One region of the Tardiphaga sp. 215_C5_N2_1 genome, then DNA from elsewhere that is predicted to be linked to it. Evidence: predicted binding sites of a transcription regulator. Region 1 holds the regulator's gene; each other region holds the start of a gene.

The links. The regulator LexA, encoded in region 1, represses DNA repair genes until DNA is damaged. The targets are predictions, from matches to a motif close to TGTTCNNNNTGTGTTCNG.
Region 2: the regulator LexA is predicted to act here: its motif matches at 4,117-4,134, upstream of AB7828_RS01575 (ImuA family protein).
Region 3: the regulator LexA is predicted to act here: its motif matches at 2,623-2,640, upstream of recA (recombinase RecA).

What each region holds. Positions count from the first base shown of each region.
Region 1 is NZ_CP197240.1:929,151-934,716, forward strand. Features, by position in the region: gene AB7828_RS04300 (glutamine--tRNA ligase/YqeY domain fusion protein) at 1-1,311, shown strand, start outside; gene AB7828_RS04305 (ComEC/Rec2 family competence protein) at 1,414-3,696, shown strand; gene lexA (transcriptional repressor LexA) at 3,715-4,437, opposite strand; gene AB7828_RS04315 (GNAT family N-acetyltransferase) at 4,738-5,307, opposite strand; gene AB7828_RS04320 (Orn/Lys/Arg decarboxylase N-terminal domain-containing protein) at 5,329-5,566, opposite strand, start outside.
Region 2 is NZ_CP197240.1:367,376-372,941, forward strand. Features, by position in the region: gene AB7828_RS01555 (MexW/MexI family multidrug efflux RND transporter permease subunit) at 1-431, shown strand, start outside; partial or broken gene cnbZ (2-amino-5-chloromuconate deaminase CnbZ) at 559-1,303, shown strand; gene AB7828_RS01565 (UdgX family uracil-DNA binding protein) at 1,307-2,770, opposite strand; gene AB7828_RS01570 (putative DNA modification/repair radical SAM protein) at 2,793-4,034, opposite strand; gene AB7828_RS01575 (ImuA family protein) at 4,197-4,988, shown strand; gene AB7828_RS01580 (Y-family DNA polymerase) at 4,882-5,566, shown strand, end outside.
Region 3 is NZ_CP197240.1:2,448,003-2,453,568, forward strand. Features, by position in the region: gene AB7828_RS11725 (ABC transporter ATP-binding protein) at 1-225, shown strand, start outside; gene AB7828_RS11730 (ABC transporter ATP-binding protein) at 222-1,235, shown strand; gene recA (recombinase RecA) at 1,418-2,521, opposite strand; gene AB7828_RS11740 (ester cyclase) at 2,727-3,134, shown strand; gene AB7828_RS11745 (hypothetical protein) at 3,397-3,588, shown strand; gene AB7828_RS11750 (hypothetical protein) at 3,727-4,140, shown strand; gene AB7828_RS11755 (hypothetical protein) at 4,214-4,513, shown strand; gene AB7828_RS11760 (hypothetical protein) at 4,678-4,905, shown strand; gene AB7828_RS11765 (acyl-CoA thioesterase) at 4,946-5,383, opposite strand; gene AB7828_RS11770 (hypothetical protein) at 5,488-5,566, opposite strand, start outside.

The DNA of each region.
Region 1 (5,566 bases):
GGCAAGGCCTATGTCGATGACCAGTCGCAGGAAGAAATCCGCTTTAAACGTGGCACCCTGACAGAGCCCGGCAAGAACAGCCCGTTCCGCGATCGTTCGGTCGACGAGAACCTCGATCTGTTCGCCCGGATGCGCGCCGGCGAATTCCCGAACGGCGCCCGCGTGCTGCGCGCCAAGATCGACATGTCGTCGGGCAACATCAACCTGCGCGATCCCGTGATCTATCGCATCCTGCATGCGCATCATCCGCGCACGGGCACCGCTTGGAGCATCTATCCGAGCTACGACTTCGCGCACGGCCAGTCGGATGCCATCGAACACGTGACGCATTCGATCTGTACGCTCGAATTCGAGGATCACCGGCCGCTCTATGACTGGTGCCTGGAAAACCTGCCGGTGCCGTCGCGGCCGCATCAGTATGAATTCGCGCGCCTCAACATGACCTACACGCTGCTGTCGAAGCGCGTGCTGACTGAACTCGTCCGCGGCGGCCATGTCACCGGCTGGGACGATCCACGGATGCCGACGCTCGCAGGCCTGCAGCGCCGCGGCATTCCTGCCGAAGCGCTGCGCGAATTCGTCAAGCGCATCGGCGTCGCCAAGGCCAACTCGACTGTCGATATCTCGATGTTCGACTTCGCCGTGCGCGAGACACTGAACCGCACGGCACAGCGCCGCATGGCTGTGCTGAAGCCGCTGAAGGTGGTGATCGAGAACTACCCGGAAGGACAGACCGAGCAGCTCGAAGCCATCAACCATCCCGATGATGCGTCGCTCGGCAACCGGCAGATTTCATTCGGCCGCGAGCTTTACATCGAGCATGACGACTTCATGGAAGAGCCGCCGAAGAAGTTCTTCCGCATGGCGCCAGGCCGCGAGGTCCGCTTGCGTTATGGCTACTTCATCACCTGCAAGGACGTCATCAAGAATGCCGCTGGCGAGGTGGTCGAACTGCGCTGCACCTATGATCCGGAAACCCGGGGCGGCAATGCGCCGGACGGCCGCAAGGTCAAGGCGACGATCCATTGGGTGAGCGCCGCAGATGCCGTGCAGGCGGAAGTACGCGTCTACAATCAGCTGTTCGCCGATCCGCAGCCCAATGCGACCGAGTTCGCATCGCAGCTCAATCCGGACTCGCTGGAGACGCTGACCGGCGCCATGCTGGAGCCGGCGCTGGCGAGCGATAACACAAGCGATGTCGTGCAGTTCGAGCGCCAGGGTTACTTCTGTCGCGACAAGGATTCAGCGCCGGGCAAGCTGATCTTCAACCGCACCGTCGGTCTGCGCGACAGCTACGCCAAGCTCGCCTGAGCAACCCTAGAGATTAGTTTTCGTATTCTGCATCCGTTCCGCTAGTCGCCGCTTGCCCTTCCGATAGCATTCGGAAGGACAAGCGTGGCGTGCGGGCGTTCGATGGCGCGGGGCGGAGATCAGCAACAGCGGCGGGGCCGGGCGGGTACAGCGACCACATGGCCGCCGCCGGCCAAGGCAGGCGTCGCTGTCCCGTCAGCGACGTCGTCGACGTCGGGCTTCGAGACGCTCTGGACGTGGGTGCGGGCCGAAGCTGGTCCCGGTCGCTTGCTGCCCTGGGTGCCGATCGCTTTCGGCACCGGCATCGCGCTGTATTTTGCCGCTGAGCATGAGCCGGTGGCCTGGGTTGCCGCTGCGACGGCAGGCCTTCTTTGCGTGGCTGCGTTTTTGCTGCGGCGGCAGCGATGGTTTCCCTTGATCTTGCTCATTGCGGCCATCGCGGCGGGCTTCGCGATGGCTGCCATGAAAACCGCGCGTGTGGCTCATGAGGTTCTGGCAAAGCCGCTCTATTCCGTCGCGCTGACCGGCTTCGTCGAAACCCACGAGGAACGGGAGCGCACGGATCGCTTCGTGCTGCGCGTTGCCACGATGGACAGCCCGCGCGCCGCACCGAAGCTGACCCGTGTGCGGCTGTCGGTGAAGAAGGGCATGGCGCCTGTCGTCGGCAGCTTCGTCGAATTGAAGGCAAGGCTGCAGCCGCCGCTGTCGCCGCTCCGGCCAGGGAGTTACGACTTTGGCCGCGATCTGTATTTCCAGGGGATCGGCGCATCAGGCTTCGTGATGGGCGGCATTAAGGCGGTCGATCCGCCGATACAGCCGGGTGTGGCGCTACGCTATTCAGCGACCATACAGGGTCTGCGCGACGCCATCGACGCGCGGATCCGCACCGTACTCTCGGGCGATAGCCGCGCCATTGCCACGGCGTTGCTCACGGGCCGCCGCGATGCGATTTCGGCTGACGTCAATGATGCGATGTTCATCTCCGGCCTCGGTCATGTGTTGTCGATCTCTGGCTATCACATGGCCGTTGTCGCCGGCGTGGTGTTCTTTGCGATACGCGCACTGCTGGCACTGATCCCTGTCCTGACGGTGACATTCCCGATCAAGAAAGTCGCAGCGGCTGCGGCGTTATTCGCAGCACTGTTCTATTTGCTGCTGTCAGGTGCCGAAGTCGCGACACAGAGATCCTTTTTCATGACGGCCGTTGTGTTGATTGCAGTCATGGTCGATCGCCGGGCGGTGACGTTTCGCACGCTGGCGGTGGCGGCAATGGTCGTGCTGATCGTCGCGCCGGAAGCGCTGGTGCATCCGAGTTTTCAGATGTCATTCGCGGCGACGCTGGGGCTGGTCGCATTGGTGCAGATAGGCATGCCCGCGCTGTTTGCCTCGCCCGATCATTCCGCGACCGCGCGCGTGGCGCTATGGGGCGGACGCGAGATCGCGATGCTCGTACTGGCCTCACTGGTCGCGGGTCTTGCCACCACGCCCTATGCCGCATTTCATTTCCATCGCGTCACGCCTTATGGCGTCGTCGCCAATCTCCTGGCGATGCCGGTGGTCTCGGCACTGGTGATGCCGGCGGGCATTCTCGGTTTGGTGGCCATGCCGTTCGGCTTTGACGGTGTGTTCTGGCGGCTGATGGATGTCGGCATCCAGTGGATGATCGTGGTCACGCAATGGGTGGCAGCCTTGCCGGGTGCCATCGGGAGGATGCCGGCCTTCGGGACCGGACCGCTGATATCAGCCAGTATCGGCATCATCGTGCTGGGATTGCTGCGCACGCCGTTGCGCTTCGCGGGGGCTGCCGTGCTTGCAATCTCGATTGTATGGGCCCTGATGGCGAAGCAGCCGGATGTGTTGATCTCGGGGGACGGTCGCAGCGTCGCGGTACGGGGCAGGGACGGGCACCTGCATATGATGCGCAGCGCCAAGGATACATTTTTGCTGAAAGAGTGGCTCGCCGGCGATGCCGATGCGCGTCTGCCGACCGATGCCTCCGTCAGCCACGGTGTGTCCTGCGACCGCGACGGGTGCATCGCGGCGCTGGCCGATGGCGCTTTGGTGGCGCTGGTTTTACAGCCGGATGCATTCACAGATGATTGCGAGAAAGCGACACTCATCATCACGACGAAACAACCGCCAAAGGATTGTCGTGCGCTGGTGATCGATCAGGATCGCCTGCAACGTAATGGTGCGGTGAACCTGCAGCGAACTGCGAACGGCTTTACCATCGATGCCGTGCGGTCACGGGGCCTGGACCGTCCGTGGTCGCGCGCAATTCCCGATGAGCCCGAGCACGATCTGATCCAGACCGGTCGTCCACCGCAAAACCGGCCGGTGGATGCGACGCCTGCGGAAACCGATCTTCAAGCCGAAGATCAGTAATCCGTCGAGGCGACAGCCTCAGTAGCGGCGATACAGGCCAATCAGCTTGCCCTGAATGCGCACCCGGTTAGGCGGCAGGATGCGGACTTCGTAAGCGTCATTCGCTGGCTCCAGCGCGATCGACGCGCCGCGGCGGCGGAAGCGCTTCAGCGTGGCTTCCTCGTCGTCAATCAGGGCCACCACGATGTCGCCGGTGTCGGCGCTCTCGTTGCGCTGGATCAGCACGGTATCGCCATCGAGAATGCCGGCGTCCTGCATGGAATCGCCGCGCACTTCGAGCGCGTAATGTTCGCCGGAGCCGAGCATGTCCGCGGGCATGCTGATGGTGTGGCTGCGGGTCTGCAGCGCCTCGATCGGCGTACCTGCCGCGATCCGGCCCATGACCGGGATAGCAACCGTGCGGCCATTGTCATCGTCGCCGCTGTTGCTGGCGATGCTGGCGGCCGAACGCACCTTGCCAAGCGTGCCTTCGATGACGCTGGGCGTGAAGCCGCGGCGCCCGGTGCCGCCGGTGACCGGCGCGCCGAGCTCTGGCAGCTTGATGACTTCGATGGCGCGGGCGCGGTTGGGCAGGCGGCGGATGAAGCCGCGTTCTTCCAGCGCCGTGATCAGACGGTGAATGCCAGACTTGGAGCGCAGGTCGAGCGCATCCTTCATCTCGTCGAAGGAGGGCGGGACGCCGGCTTCCTTCAGCCGTTGATCGATGAATCGCAGGAGTTCGTATTGTTTGCGCGTGAGCATCTGAAGCCATCCTCAGTTGACGGTGTCGGCCGCCGCGTGCGTTTCAAAGGGTCTCCGAACGGTGATTCTCAATCCAGAGACGATCGTTCGAAGATCGGTTGCGCGAGTTCGGGCACTCTCAAACTACTCAAAGCCACAGAATCTCGAAACAAATCATGAACGAACACTATATGTTCCATATGTGTTCTGCAATGCTTAATTTGCCGTCAACAGAATGCACGTTGAGGGAGGTTTGAGGAGGCTGTTCCTCACCAGTCGTCGATCCTCGACGGACATGGAAAATGCTTCCGCGGGCTTGGGCTACGCGGACGTCATGCGCCCAATGGGCGGCGGCGGAGTCGTGGAGCCGGTCGCCAGCGAGCGCTGAACCATGATCGTGTCGGCCCAGCGGCCCGAGCGATAAGCGACGCCGGGCAGCAAGCCGACGCGGGCAAAGCCAAAGCTCTCGTGCAAGCCGAGCGAGGCCGTGTTGTCGGCATCGATATAGCCGATGATCTGCCGGAAGCCGGCCGCCGCGCAGACGTCGATCAATTCGCGCATGAGCAGCCGGCCGATGCCTCGGCCGACATGTCCGTGGTGGATATAGATCGAATGCTTGACCGTGTAGCGATAGGCCGGTCGCTTGCGGAACAGCACCACATAGGCATAGCCGACGACCTCGCCGCCTTGCGTGGCGACGAGGTGCGGGAACCGTTTGCTGCGCAGGTTCTTACGCCGGTCTCTGAGATCGTCGGGCTGCGGCGTGTCGGCGTCGCTGACGCCTTCCTCGACGCCTTGCCGGATGTGCCGGCGATAGATCGCGAGCATGGCATCGACGTCGGTGTCGCGTGATGGTCGGATGACGACCGGCTGTTCGAGTTCCGTTGGCAAATCAGGCTCCTTACGTGCTCCCTATTCGGAGACCACGTAAGTGTAAAGTCGGATCCGGCCATTGGCGTCGACCTTGCGGTAGATGCCCTGGATTTCGACGTCGAAGCCCGGGAAGGTGTTGAAGCAGGTCTCGAACATCCTGAGATAATCGATCATCGGCTTTGACCGTTCGGTGAGCCGTTCTCCGGGGACGATCGTGGCGATGCCGGGCGGATAGACCACGAACGGCGTCGTCGCGACGCGCCCGAAGATCTCATCG
Region 2 (5,566 bases), 560 kb from region 1:
TCCCGCTGTTCTTCGGCATGGCGACGATCAACATCTACACCCAGGTCGGCTTGCTGACGCTGGTCGGTCTGATCTCGAAGCACGGCATCCTGATGGTGGAGTTCGCCAACGAACTGCAGCTCAAGGAAGGTCTCGATCGTCGTTCGGCCATCGAGATGGCTGCCCGCGTGCGTCTGCGTCCGATCCTGATGACCACGGCCGCGATGGTCACCGGCCTGTTGCCGTTGCTCACCGCGGCGGGTGCTGGTGCAGCGAGCCGCTTCTCGATCGGCCTCGTCGTCGTCTCCGGCATGATGATCGGTACGCTGTTCACGTTGTTCGTGCTGCCCGCGGTTTACGTGGCCATCGCCACCGATCACCGCGCCGGCAAAGAGACGGAGCGCGCCAAGCAGATCGAGGAATTCGATCTGGAGCATACGCGGACGGCCTGATCGCACGGACGCGGCCTTGCGAAGCTGAGCTTGCGGGGACACATGGTTTGAGGTTGGATGGCGGATCGCTTCATGCGATCCGCCATTATCTTTTGGCGGCCCGCATGGCTTCCACAGGACCCATCCCATGACGCGCGATTTTCCGGCCGGCAATTATCGCTATCTTCCCGCAGTGTTTCAGTATTCCAGCGGCGTTGCCGCCAATGCGGATTTCGAGATCGAGCGCGTTCGTTTCGACACGTGGCTGCCATTGGCCGATGGGTTTGCGCGTATTGCCGATTACATTCTCGCGGCGGATCGCCCGCTGACATCGTTCTGCGCCTGCGAGTTGCGCTCGCCTGTAGTGGTGGACGGAAGCTGGCTTCCGGAAGTTCAACGAGCACTATGTCAAGACGCTTGCTGAATGGGGCATCTTCGACGGCACGAACAATCCCGTCGCGCGCAGCAATGTGTGCCTCGAGATCGATCCGCCGAGTGAACCGTCGTTTTACGCGTTCTCGTTCACGCGGCCGTCGCTCGGTGCCAAGCCGACTTTCGTGATTGCGGGTGGTGCTGAAGCGCGTGGCGGTCCTGGAACATATCCCGAGCGCATCACGCGCTATCGCGAGACCTCGCCGGACGCATTCCGGGAGAAAACGCGGATGACCATGAGCAATATGGAAGAACGCCTCGGCGCCTTCGGCTTCTCGTGGAAGGACACCACCGCGACGCAGATTTACACGGTACAGGATTTCCATCCCGTGGTGGCCGATGAATTGGTCAAGCGCGGTGCGTCGCGGCAGGGCATGACCTGGCATTTTGCGCGGCCGCCGGTGGTCGATCTCGAATTCGAGATGGATACGCGGCGTGTGATGCGTGAATTCGTGATCTGACCGTCAGGCAGCGCGCGCTGATTTGCAGAGATGCGCGGCGACGATGCGCAGGTCTTCGACGAAATGCGCATATTCGCGCGCCTTGGCATCCTCGTCGGGCAGTCGTAGCAGATAGGATGGATGCACGGTCACGAGAACCTGTGTGCCGTCGTCAGCCTCGATAATACGGCCACGCGTCTTGCCGATCGGCGTGATCTTGCCGAGCACGCTTTGCGCGGCTGTCGCACCCATCGCGACGACAAGCTCGGGTCTTACGGACGCCTTTTCACGCTCATACCAGGGTCGGCACGCCTTGATTTCAGGTGTTGCCGGTTTCTGGTGCAGACGGAATTTTCCACGCGGCACGAATTTGAAGTGCTTCACCGCATTGGTGACATAGACTTTGTCCCTGACAATGCCGGCTTCCTTCAGCGCCTTGTCGAGCATCTGTCCGGCCGGTCCGACGAACGGCTTGCCGGCGAGATCTTCCTTGTCGCCGGGCTGTTCGCCGACCATCATCACAGAAGCATGCTGCGGGCCTTCGCCGAACACGGTTTGCGTCGCATCTTTCCACAAATGGCAGGCACGGCAATCGGCGGCTTCGTCGCGCAATGCGGCAAGACTTTCCTTCCCGGTATGTTCGGCCGTTTTGGTCGTATGCGACTTGACCATCGTCTCCTCCCGACGTTGCGGTTTCTTGGGCGCGCTGGCTTCTGCCGCGATCATGTCACCTGTGATGCGTTCAGCTTCCGCGATCAGCGGTTTGATCAGCGCGGCTTCGGGCAGGTTGCGCCAGTATTTCTTCGGCATCTCGTTCTGCATCGCCTTGGTCTTCAACCGTGCCGGATTGAAGATGTTGGCGTAATAGGTCAGCCACACTTCTTCGAGCCGATCCTTGGTCGGCGCATCGGCCTTGCTGACGCCGGGCGTGATGGAAATCGCGTGGCCGTCCCAATGCGCGCAGAGATCCGGCGTCAGGATCGACCACGCCATGTCGGCGAAGCGCCGCGCGAAGAAGGGCGCGACAAGTTCGACGATGTGATGTTCGGGCTCGAACCAGGCGACGAAATGCGATTTTGGCTCGCGGCCGATTTCGCGAAACCGTACGAAAGCATGCATCTTGTGTTCGTCGCGCCGGACGGCCTTGGCCATCGCCTGCAATTTAGCGATGTCGGAATCGATCGCGACGTGGATCAGATCGGGATTGTCGCGCAGCCGCCACAGCAGACGATACAGCAGGGCGAAGCGTTCGGGATCGCGATGCAGGACCGCAGTCTCGGCGAGCTCGACGAATTTGGCGGGAACGTTGAACGCGCCTTTTGCGGCGTCGGATAGCGACGTTGCTGGCGAGGCGGAGAACAATTCAGGCTCGGCGCCTGCAACCGTCCATGTCACGTCAGTGGGAGCAATGTCGTTGAGCGCCAGTTTGCGTGCCGCCTTGCGCCAGCCTTCAAAGTCGGTGTCGCTCTCCAGCACGATACTGTGCATCGGGTTCTCCTGAAATGAAATTCTAAAACCCAAATCCCAATTGCGTCGCCTTCGGCTTGAACCGCTCCACCAGCTTCGCGCTGTCCAGCAAATTCACGGCCGGGCGATGATCCGGAAGAACGATGAAAGGCAGTGCCTTGTTCCGCGGAATATGCAGCCGGGCGAGGTCGCCGATGCGGATCGACGAGATCCGGCGCGTTTCGATGATCCGCTGCACGGCCTTGGCGCCGAAACCGGGCACGCGCAAAAGGTCTTCGCGGCTGGCGCGGTTGACGTCGAGCGGGAAGCGGTCGCGGTGGCGCAGCGCCCAGGCGAGTTTCGGGTCCATGTCCAGCGACAGCATGCCGTCGGCGTCATCGACGATCTCGTCGGCCTCGAAGCCATAGAAGCGCATCAGCCAGTCGGCCTGATACAGCCGATGCTCGCGGATTAGCGGCGGCGCGCGCAGCGGCAGCGAACGGCTCGCATCGGGGATCGGGCTGAAGGCGGAGTAATAGACGCGCTTCAGATTGTAGGACCCGTACAGATTGGCCGAGGTCCGGATGATGGTTGAATCATTGGCGCTGTCGGCGCCGACGATCATCTGCGTGCTCTGGCCGGCCGGCGCAAAACGCGGCCCGACTTTGCCGCGCGGCGTCGGCTTGCGACCCTCGCGGGCTTCATCGAGCTTCAACCGCAATCGACCCATGGTGCGACGAATGGCGCGGACGTCTTTCTCCGGCGCCAGCTTTGCCAGGCTGTCTTCCTCGGGCACCTCGATATTGATCGAGAGCCGGTCGGCATATGTGCCGGCCTCGGTGATCAGCGCATCGTCGGCTTCCGGAATGGTCTTGAGGTGAATATAGCCGCGGAAATAATGCTCCTCGCGCAGTTTTCGCGCGACGGCGACAACCTGTTCCATCGTGTAATCGGCGCTGCGAATGATGCCCGACGAGAGAAACAGTCCCTCGATGTAATTGCGTCGGTAGAAATCCAGCGTCAATTGCACCACTTCGTCGACGGTGAAGCGGGCGCGCGTCACATTGCTGGAGGCCCGGTTGACGCAATAAAGACAATCGTAATTGCAGGCATTGGTGAGCAGGATCTTCAGCAGCGAGATGCAGCGGCCGTCCGGCGCATAGGAATGACAGATCCCCATGCCTGCATCGGTCGAGCCGATGCCTTTGCCGTCGCGGGAGTCCCGTTTCTCGGTACCGCTGGACGCACAGGACGCGTCGTATTTCGCGGCATCTGCCAGGATCTCCAGCTTGCGCTTCAGGTCCATGTTCAAAAATCCCTTTGATTTCAAATGCTAAAAAAGTGGCTGATGATCCCGATTGACTCGGCTTGCCATCTTAGCTTTATATTAGAACATATCATGAACAAATGGGCCGGCAATGGGTTCACTAAAAACCCGTGATGGCAAAACAATTTCGAGGAGCGGCGCATGACCGGCGCACGCATGACCACGCTCGCGCAATTGCGCGGCAGCATCGAACGCATCGAGACCCACAGCGATACCTATGCGCCGGATCGCGTGTCGCTCGGTCATGCCGAGGCGGACGCGGCGCTGCAAGGCGGGCTAGCACGTGGCACCATGCATGAGGTGTTCGCCGAAGGCCGGCACAGCGCGGCGGCCACGGGCTTTGTCGCCGGCCTCGCGCACCGTGTCTCGGCAAAGCGGCCGCTGCTGTGGATCCGGCAGGATTTCTCCGAACGCGAATGCGGCGCGCTGGCCATGAGCGGCTGGCGTGAGCTCGGCCTCGATCCGCGCCTGCTGGTCACCGTGCGCGCGCCCGATGTCGAGACGGCATTGCGGACCACGGCTGATGCGCTGGCCTGCGATGCGCTGGGCAGCGTCGTGCTGGAAACCTGGGGCGACAGCAAGCAGTTCGACCTCGTCGCCAGCCGCAAGCTCACGCTGGCGGCGCGCGGCTCGGGCGTCACGTGCCTGTTGCTGCGGACTGCAGGCGTTCCGGTCTCAAGTACGGCAGAGACGCGCTGGATCATCCGCTCCGCGCATTCGCCGCCATTCAGGCCCTGGCAATCATGGGGCGTGCCCATGCTCGACGTGCAACTGGTTCGAAATCGCCACGGCCCGAACGGGCAATGGATCATGGAATGGAAGTGTGATGAGTGCGTTTTCCGTGACACATCGGCGCATCCTCAGCCTGTGGCTGCCGCGCCTGCCAACCGATCGCATCAAACGTCAGCTCGCGCGCAACGGCGCGCCAGCTAATCTGCAAGCAAGTATTGTCGTCGCCAAGCAAAGCAATGCGCTGCAGATTTCCGCGCTGGACGATGCCGCGGCGAAGCTCGGCCTTGAACCAGGTCTGCCGCTTGCCAATGCCCGTGCGGTCTGTCCGGACATTCAGGTGTTCGATGCCGATCCTGTCGCCGATACGCAGGTACTGACCGACATCGCCGATTGGTGCGACCGCTTCACGCCACTGGTGGCGCTGGATCTGCCGCATGGTCTGTTTCTCGACATCACCGGCTGTGCCCATCTGTTCGGTGGCGAGGCCGCACTGATGGAGCAGCTCTGCGCGGCGCTGTCGCGGCAGGGTTTTATTGTCAGTGCAGCGATTGCGGGGACATCGACATGCGCGCGCACGCTCAGTCGATATGTACATGGCCGGATCGTCGCCGCGGGCGAGGAGGCCAAGGCAGTGACGTCGCTGCCGTTGTTCACGCTCGGCGCCGATGAGGCGATCATCCGCGGATTGCGCCGCGCCGGCTTGAAGACCATCGGCGATGTCGCCTCGCGGTCGCGCCCTGAAATCACTGCGCGCTTCGGCGCGGAATTCACGACGCTGC
Region 3 (5,566 bases), 1.5 Mb from region 1:
ATGGGCGCGATCCCGACGCTGACGGGCGACGCGTCGCAGCGGCTGGTGCAGATTCCGGGAAGCATGCCGCGGCTGTCGGCCATTCCGCAGGGCTGCGCGTTCAATCCGCGCTGCAGTTTCGCGTTCGACCGCTGCCGTATCGAGCGGCCGGAGCCGATCGCTGTCGGCGCGCAACAGGTCGCCTGTCATCTCTATGATCATGCCCATGCGGAGAGCGCGGCATGACGGCGCTGGTGCAGGCCCGCAATCTCAAACGCGCATTCGACGTCTCGAAGCCGTGGCTCAACCGCGTCATCGAGCGCAGTCCGATGGAGTTTCTGAAGGCCGTCGACGGCGTCTCGTTCGAGATCAGGCGCGGCGAGACCTTTGCGCTGGTCGGCGAATCCGGCTCGGGCAAGAGCACGGTGGCGCGGATGGTGGTCGGGCTGCTGCCGCCGACATCCGGCGACGTGATCATCGACGGCGTCTCGATGAGCGATCCCGCACAGGCCGGCGCGCGCAAGCTACTGCGCAAGCGCATCCAGATGATTTTCCAGGATCCCTATGCCAGCCTCAATCCGCGGCTGCGCGTCGATGCCATCATCGCCGAACCAATCCGCGCCTTCGATCTCATTCAGGGCGAGCGCGACATTCGCGCGCGGGTCGGCGAATTGCTGACGCTGGTGGGCCTGCATCCCGATGACGGGCAGAAATACCCGCATCAGTTCTCCGGCGGCCAGCGCCAGCGTATCGCGATTGCCCGCGCACTCGCATCGGAGGCCGAGTTCATCGTCTGCGACGAGCCGACCTCGGCGCTGGATGTCTCGGTGCAGGCGCAGATTCTCAACCTGATGCGCGAACTGCAGGACAAATTCGGCCTGACCTATCTGTTCATCAGCCACAACCTTGCTGTGGTCAGGCATATGGCTGACCGGATCGGCGTGATGTATCTCGGCCGCATCGTGGAGATCGCGGAAGGGCGCGAACTCTTCCGCGCGCCGCGCATGCCCTATACGCGCATGCTGCTGGGCGCAGTGCCGGATCTGGCCATGTCAGGCCGCGCACGCATCGCGGTCTCCGGCGAGATTCCCAATCCGATCGATCCGCCCTCCGGCTGCACGTTTCATCCGCGCTGCCCGGAAGTGTTCGATCTCTGTCGCAAGGTGGTGCCGGATCTGGTCGACGGCGTCGCCTGTCATGCGGTCAACAAACTGATCGCACCGCCGGCCGAGGCCGTTCCCGCCGCGCGGCGATAGTTGCGATCAGCGCGCTCAGATCAACATGCCCTGAAACGACAACGCGGCAGGCACCGCAGGGTATCGGCAACAGACCCCCACAGCACCCACCGCGAAATCATTCAGCCGAAAATCTCGGCTGCAAGATCGGCCCGGCAAGATCACTGCGCATGAACGTCAGTGCGTCTCCGGACCCGATCCGATCAATCTTCTGCCGGCTCCTCGCCGTCACCACCGTCTTCGTCGCGCTCGATGGGACCGGCGAGAATCTGTTCGGCGATCAGGCCGGAATTCTGCCGGATCGAGGCTTCGATCTTGGCGGTCATGTCCGGATTGGCCTTCAGGAAGGCCTTGGAATTCTCACGGCCCTGGCCGAGACGCTGGCTGTCATAGGAGAACCAGGCGCCGGACTTCTCGACGATTCCCGCTTTCACGCCGAGATCGAGGATCTCGCCCATCTTGGAGACGCCTTCGCCATACATGATGTCGAATTCGACCTGCTTGAAGGGCGGTGCCAGCTTGTTTTTCACGACCTTGACGCGGGTCGAATTGCCGACCACTTCGTCGCGCTCCTTGATCGCGCCGATGCGGCGGATGTCGAGACGGACCGAGGCGTAGAATTTCAGCGCATTACCGCCGGTAGTGGTTTCCGGCGAGCCATACATCACACCGATCTTCATGCGGATCTGGTTGATGAAGATCACCATCGTATTGGATTTGTTGATCGAGGCAGTCAGCTTGCGCAGCGCTTGGCTCATCAGACGGGCCTGCAGGCCGGGCAGCGCGTCGCCCATTTCGCCTTCGAGTTCGGCGCGCGGCACCAGCGCTGCCACGGAGTCGATGATCAGCACGTCCACCGCACCGGAGCGCACCAGCGTGTCGGCGATTTCCAGCGCCTGTTCGCCGTGATCCGGCTGCGAGATCAGGAGCTCATCGACATTGACGCCCAGCTTGCGGGCATAGACCGGGTCGAGCGCGTGTTCGGCGTCGATGAAGGCGCAGATGCCGCCCTTCTTCTGGGCTTCCGCGGCGCAATGCAGCGCCAAAGTCGTCTTGCCCGAGGATTCCGGTCCGTAAATCTCGATCACGCGGCCCTTGGGCAGCCCGCCAACGCCGAGCGCGATATCGAGGCCGAGCGAACCCGACGAGATCACCTCGATATCCATCGACCGATCGTTCTTGCCGAGCTTCATCACCGAGCCCTTGCCGAACTGGCGCTCGATCTGGGAGAGCGCGGCCGACAGGGCCTTGGTCTTGTCCATGGAGGATCCTTCAACGATACGCAGGGCAGTCGGAGTGGTAGCCATTGATCTAGCTCCTTATGAAGGGATTCGCGACAGGACAAACGACAAGCGCCAGAGGATGGCGGCGCTGTTCGGGTTGAGAACAATGTACCCCATCTGTTCTATGTTCGCAATATGTTCTTTTGGGAATTTGGGTACTGGCCTGTTTCCGACCGCAGTGGCCTACTTTGAGAACGGCGCTGGCCTACTTTGATTCTTGGAGTGTTCGATGTCCGATACGGTGCGCGATCTATTCGACCGTTGGGAGAAGGTTTGGCATGAGTGCCAGTACGATTTAATTCCGAACTGCGTGGGATCGCATTACATCCGGCATGACGAAAAAGGTGACCGAACCGTCACTCAGGACGCCTATGCGACTGAATTAATGACGGTGCACAAAGAGCGGCCCGGGACGCGCGTCGTAGTCTACGACCATTCCTTCACGGATGACCGCGCATGGTTTCGATTTGCGTTCGTCTGGCCCGATCCGGCGAGTGGTAAGCAGCGCAGCCGGGCGGGGATGCAGAGCTATCGGATCGAGGACGGCAAACTTGCCGAAACATGGATCACGCTGCTGGCCTTGGGCACCACATGGGCCGATGAGCCACAAGAGCGCTGGACCGTCCGTCGAGCATAAGAAAAGGGCGGCCTCTTTCTTAACCCGCTACGACTTCTTGAAAAGTGCAGGCTTCGGAGTAATCGATTCCCAAAGGCCCGTGATTTGCCTACAGGCTGCGCGTATGTCGCGTAGCCTGACGGCATGGTCTGGCGCTGGGCCAATTCGCTCACCGAGCCGGACATCCGGGACGAAGCAGACGTTTCGCTGCATCCCGAGCGGACGGAATCTGGTCAGGTAGTCATCACCTGAAGTGGCCCCTTTTGCATCGAGTGCCGGATTGATGAAGAAGCTCACGACCATCATTCACTTCATCTGGGCAATCTCTGCGGTTACGTTGGGTACGACAATCGGCGCTCTGTACGGGTGGGAGCATCATGGGTGGATTGGTGCCATCGCCCTTGGCTTCGTTGGATTCTGTTTCGGCACGCTTGCTGCGGCTTCCCCTCAAATGGTCATGCAACTCTTTCGCTAGCCTCAGTGGCCTGGTTCGAAAACGGCAGCCGCCCTATTTGCCTCATCGAGCCACTTTTGAACCTTCCTGCGCGTTTCCCGCACAACAGGATGTCCGCATCGCTCATGCGTTCAATCCGACATGGGAAGGTCACACGCCGTGAAGACGATCGCACTGCTCTCCGTCGCCGCCCTGTTGCTCGTCGAACTCAGCGGCGCGATGCCCAGGTCGAGCGTGGGTGGCCCGATGATCATCATGCTGATCATGTTTATCGCCATGCTGGCGGTGGGAATTCACGAGGCCTGGACAAAGAAGCGCGGCCCGCTCGGATGGATCGCGAGCATTGTCGCGTCGGTCATCGGCGGCTTCGTGGCGGCGAGCCTGGTCGGCGGAGTCATGGACATGATCCGCCCGCACCTGCACCTCAACGGGTCGCTCGTATCCTCGCAACATCCTCTGCTCTATATCTCGCTCGCGGGCATGGCGATCCTCACGGTGCTCGGATCATGGATCACGCTGCAGATCCCAGGCTGGTTCGTGACGCGCAGCGAAGCACCCCATAGCGGTGCATGAGGCGAGTCCCCTTCTTTGAACCTTCGTGCAGCTTTCCTGCACAACAGGGGGTGAAGCCAGCGAGTAAAATCCGATGAACAGAAATCAGCGCATGGTCGTGGTAGCTGCACTCTGCGTGATCGCAACCGTGCTGGCATTTACATTTCTCGTGTGGTCACATGGGCACATATCCAACGCCGCAAAATTTGTCGTCTTCTATACGAACACCGACCCCAGTTACCCCGGCCTCGTGAACTATTGGGGCATCTACATTCGGCACGGTCTTGCCGGATACCTGCTCGGTCTGATTGTGCCTATCTGCCTTCTGGCGGTCGCAGCATTCGTTGCCTTGGGCAGGCCTTCATCGGGCGATCTGGGGACGTTGCCAAGGTAAGGCCGCCTCGGGGCGCGGCCTCTTTTGGTCAGTGCAGCGGCTGAACCGGCCGGACGCCCGGGTCACCCCAAGACAGGCAAGTCGGATCACACAAACTGCGAGCCCGGCACACTCTGGACAGTTCCCTGCCACCACTTTAGAACGCTTCTAGCCAGGGAGCGTGGATGCCCAAGCCAAAGAAAACCGCCGCCGAACTTCAGAAGATCATTCGAGAAGCCGCCGCCATCGCCGGGCCATGGCCCAAGAACATGAGCGTGATCATCTATTCGCTGGATGACAGCTGGCGCGTCATCGTCAGCTACTCGGATCCGGCCCAGACCCCTTTTCGCGACCGGTTGATGGAGATCTGCCGGGGGCTCGCCCATTTCTACGATCTGGACGAGCCAGCCTAGAGTCGCCCGGCGCCGCGCACCGGCCCATCTCACCTGTGCCTTATCCCGCGAGATGCGTTTCGCGCGTGGCGATCAGATCGCGAATCGGTTGCGCGATCGGCACCGGGCGATGGGTCTTCTGATCGGTATTGACCCAGACGATCTCGCCGGTGGCAAACAGATCTTCGGCTGCGCGCGCGAAGATGCCGAGCTCGAACACCAGACTGGAATTGCCGATTCGCGCCACGCGCGCGGCAACATCGAGCTCCTGATCGAACAAGATCGGCGCCTTGTATTCGATCACCGATTTCACGACGTGAAAGTCGACGCCGCTCGCCTTGGCATCGGCAAACTGGTCATAGCCGAGCGCACGAAAATATTCGGTAATGGTCGTATCGAAGTAAGTGAGATAGTGCGCGTTGAACACGACGCCCTGGCCGTCGATCTCGGAATAGCGCACCCGAAACGGGTGGAAGAACCAGAACCGGTCGCGTGACATATGCCCCTCGCCTATGACGGCGGCTTCGTTCTCCGCCCTGATGCTCCCCTAGCCTCTCTTGCACGGCGAAGCCAGCCGCCGCGGGGGAGACGTCATGCCGCAACTCAGCTCCGCTTGATTGCTTTCAGCACAATGAAGATGTGCGACGCGGCGATGATCACCGACGCCAGCATGAGTCCGAGA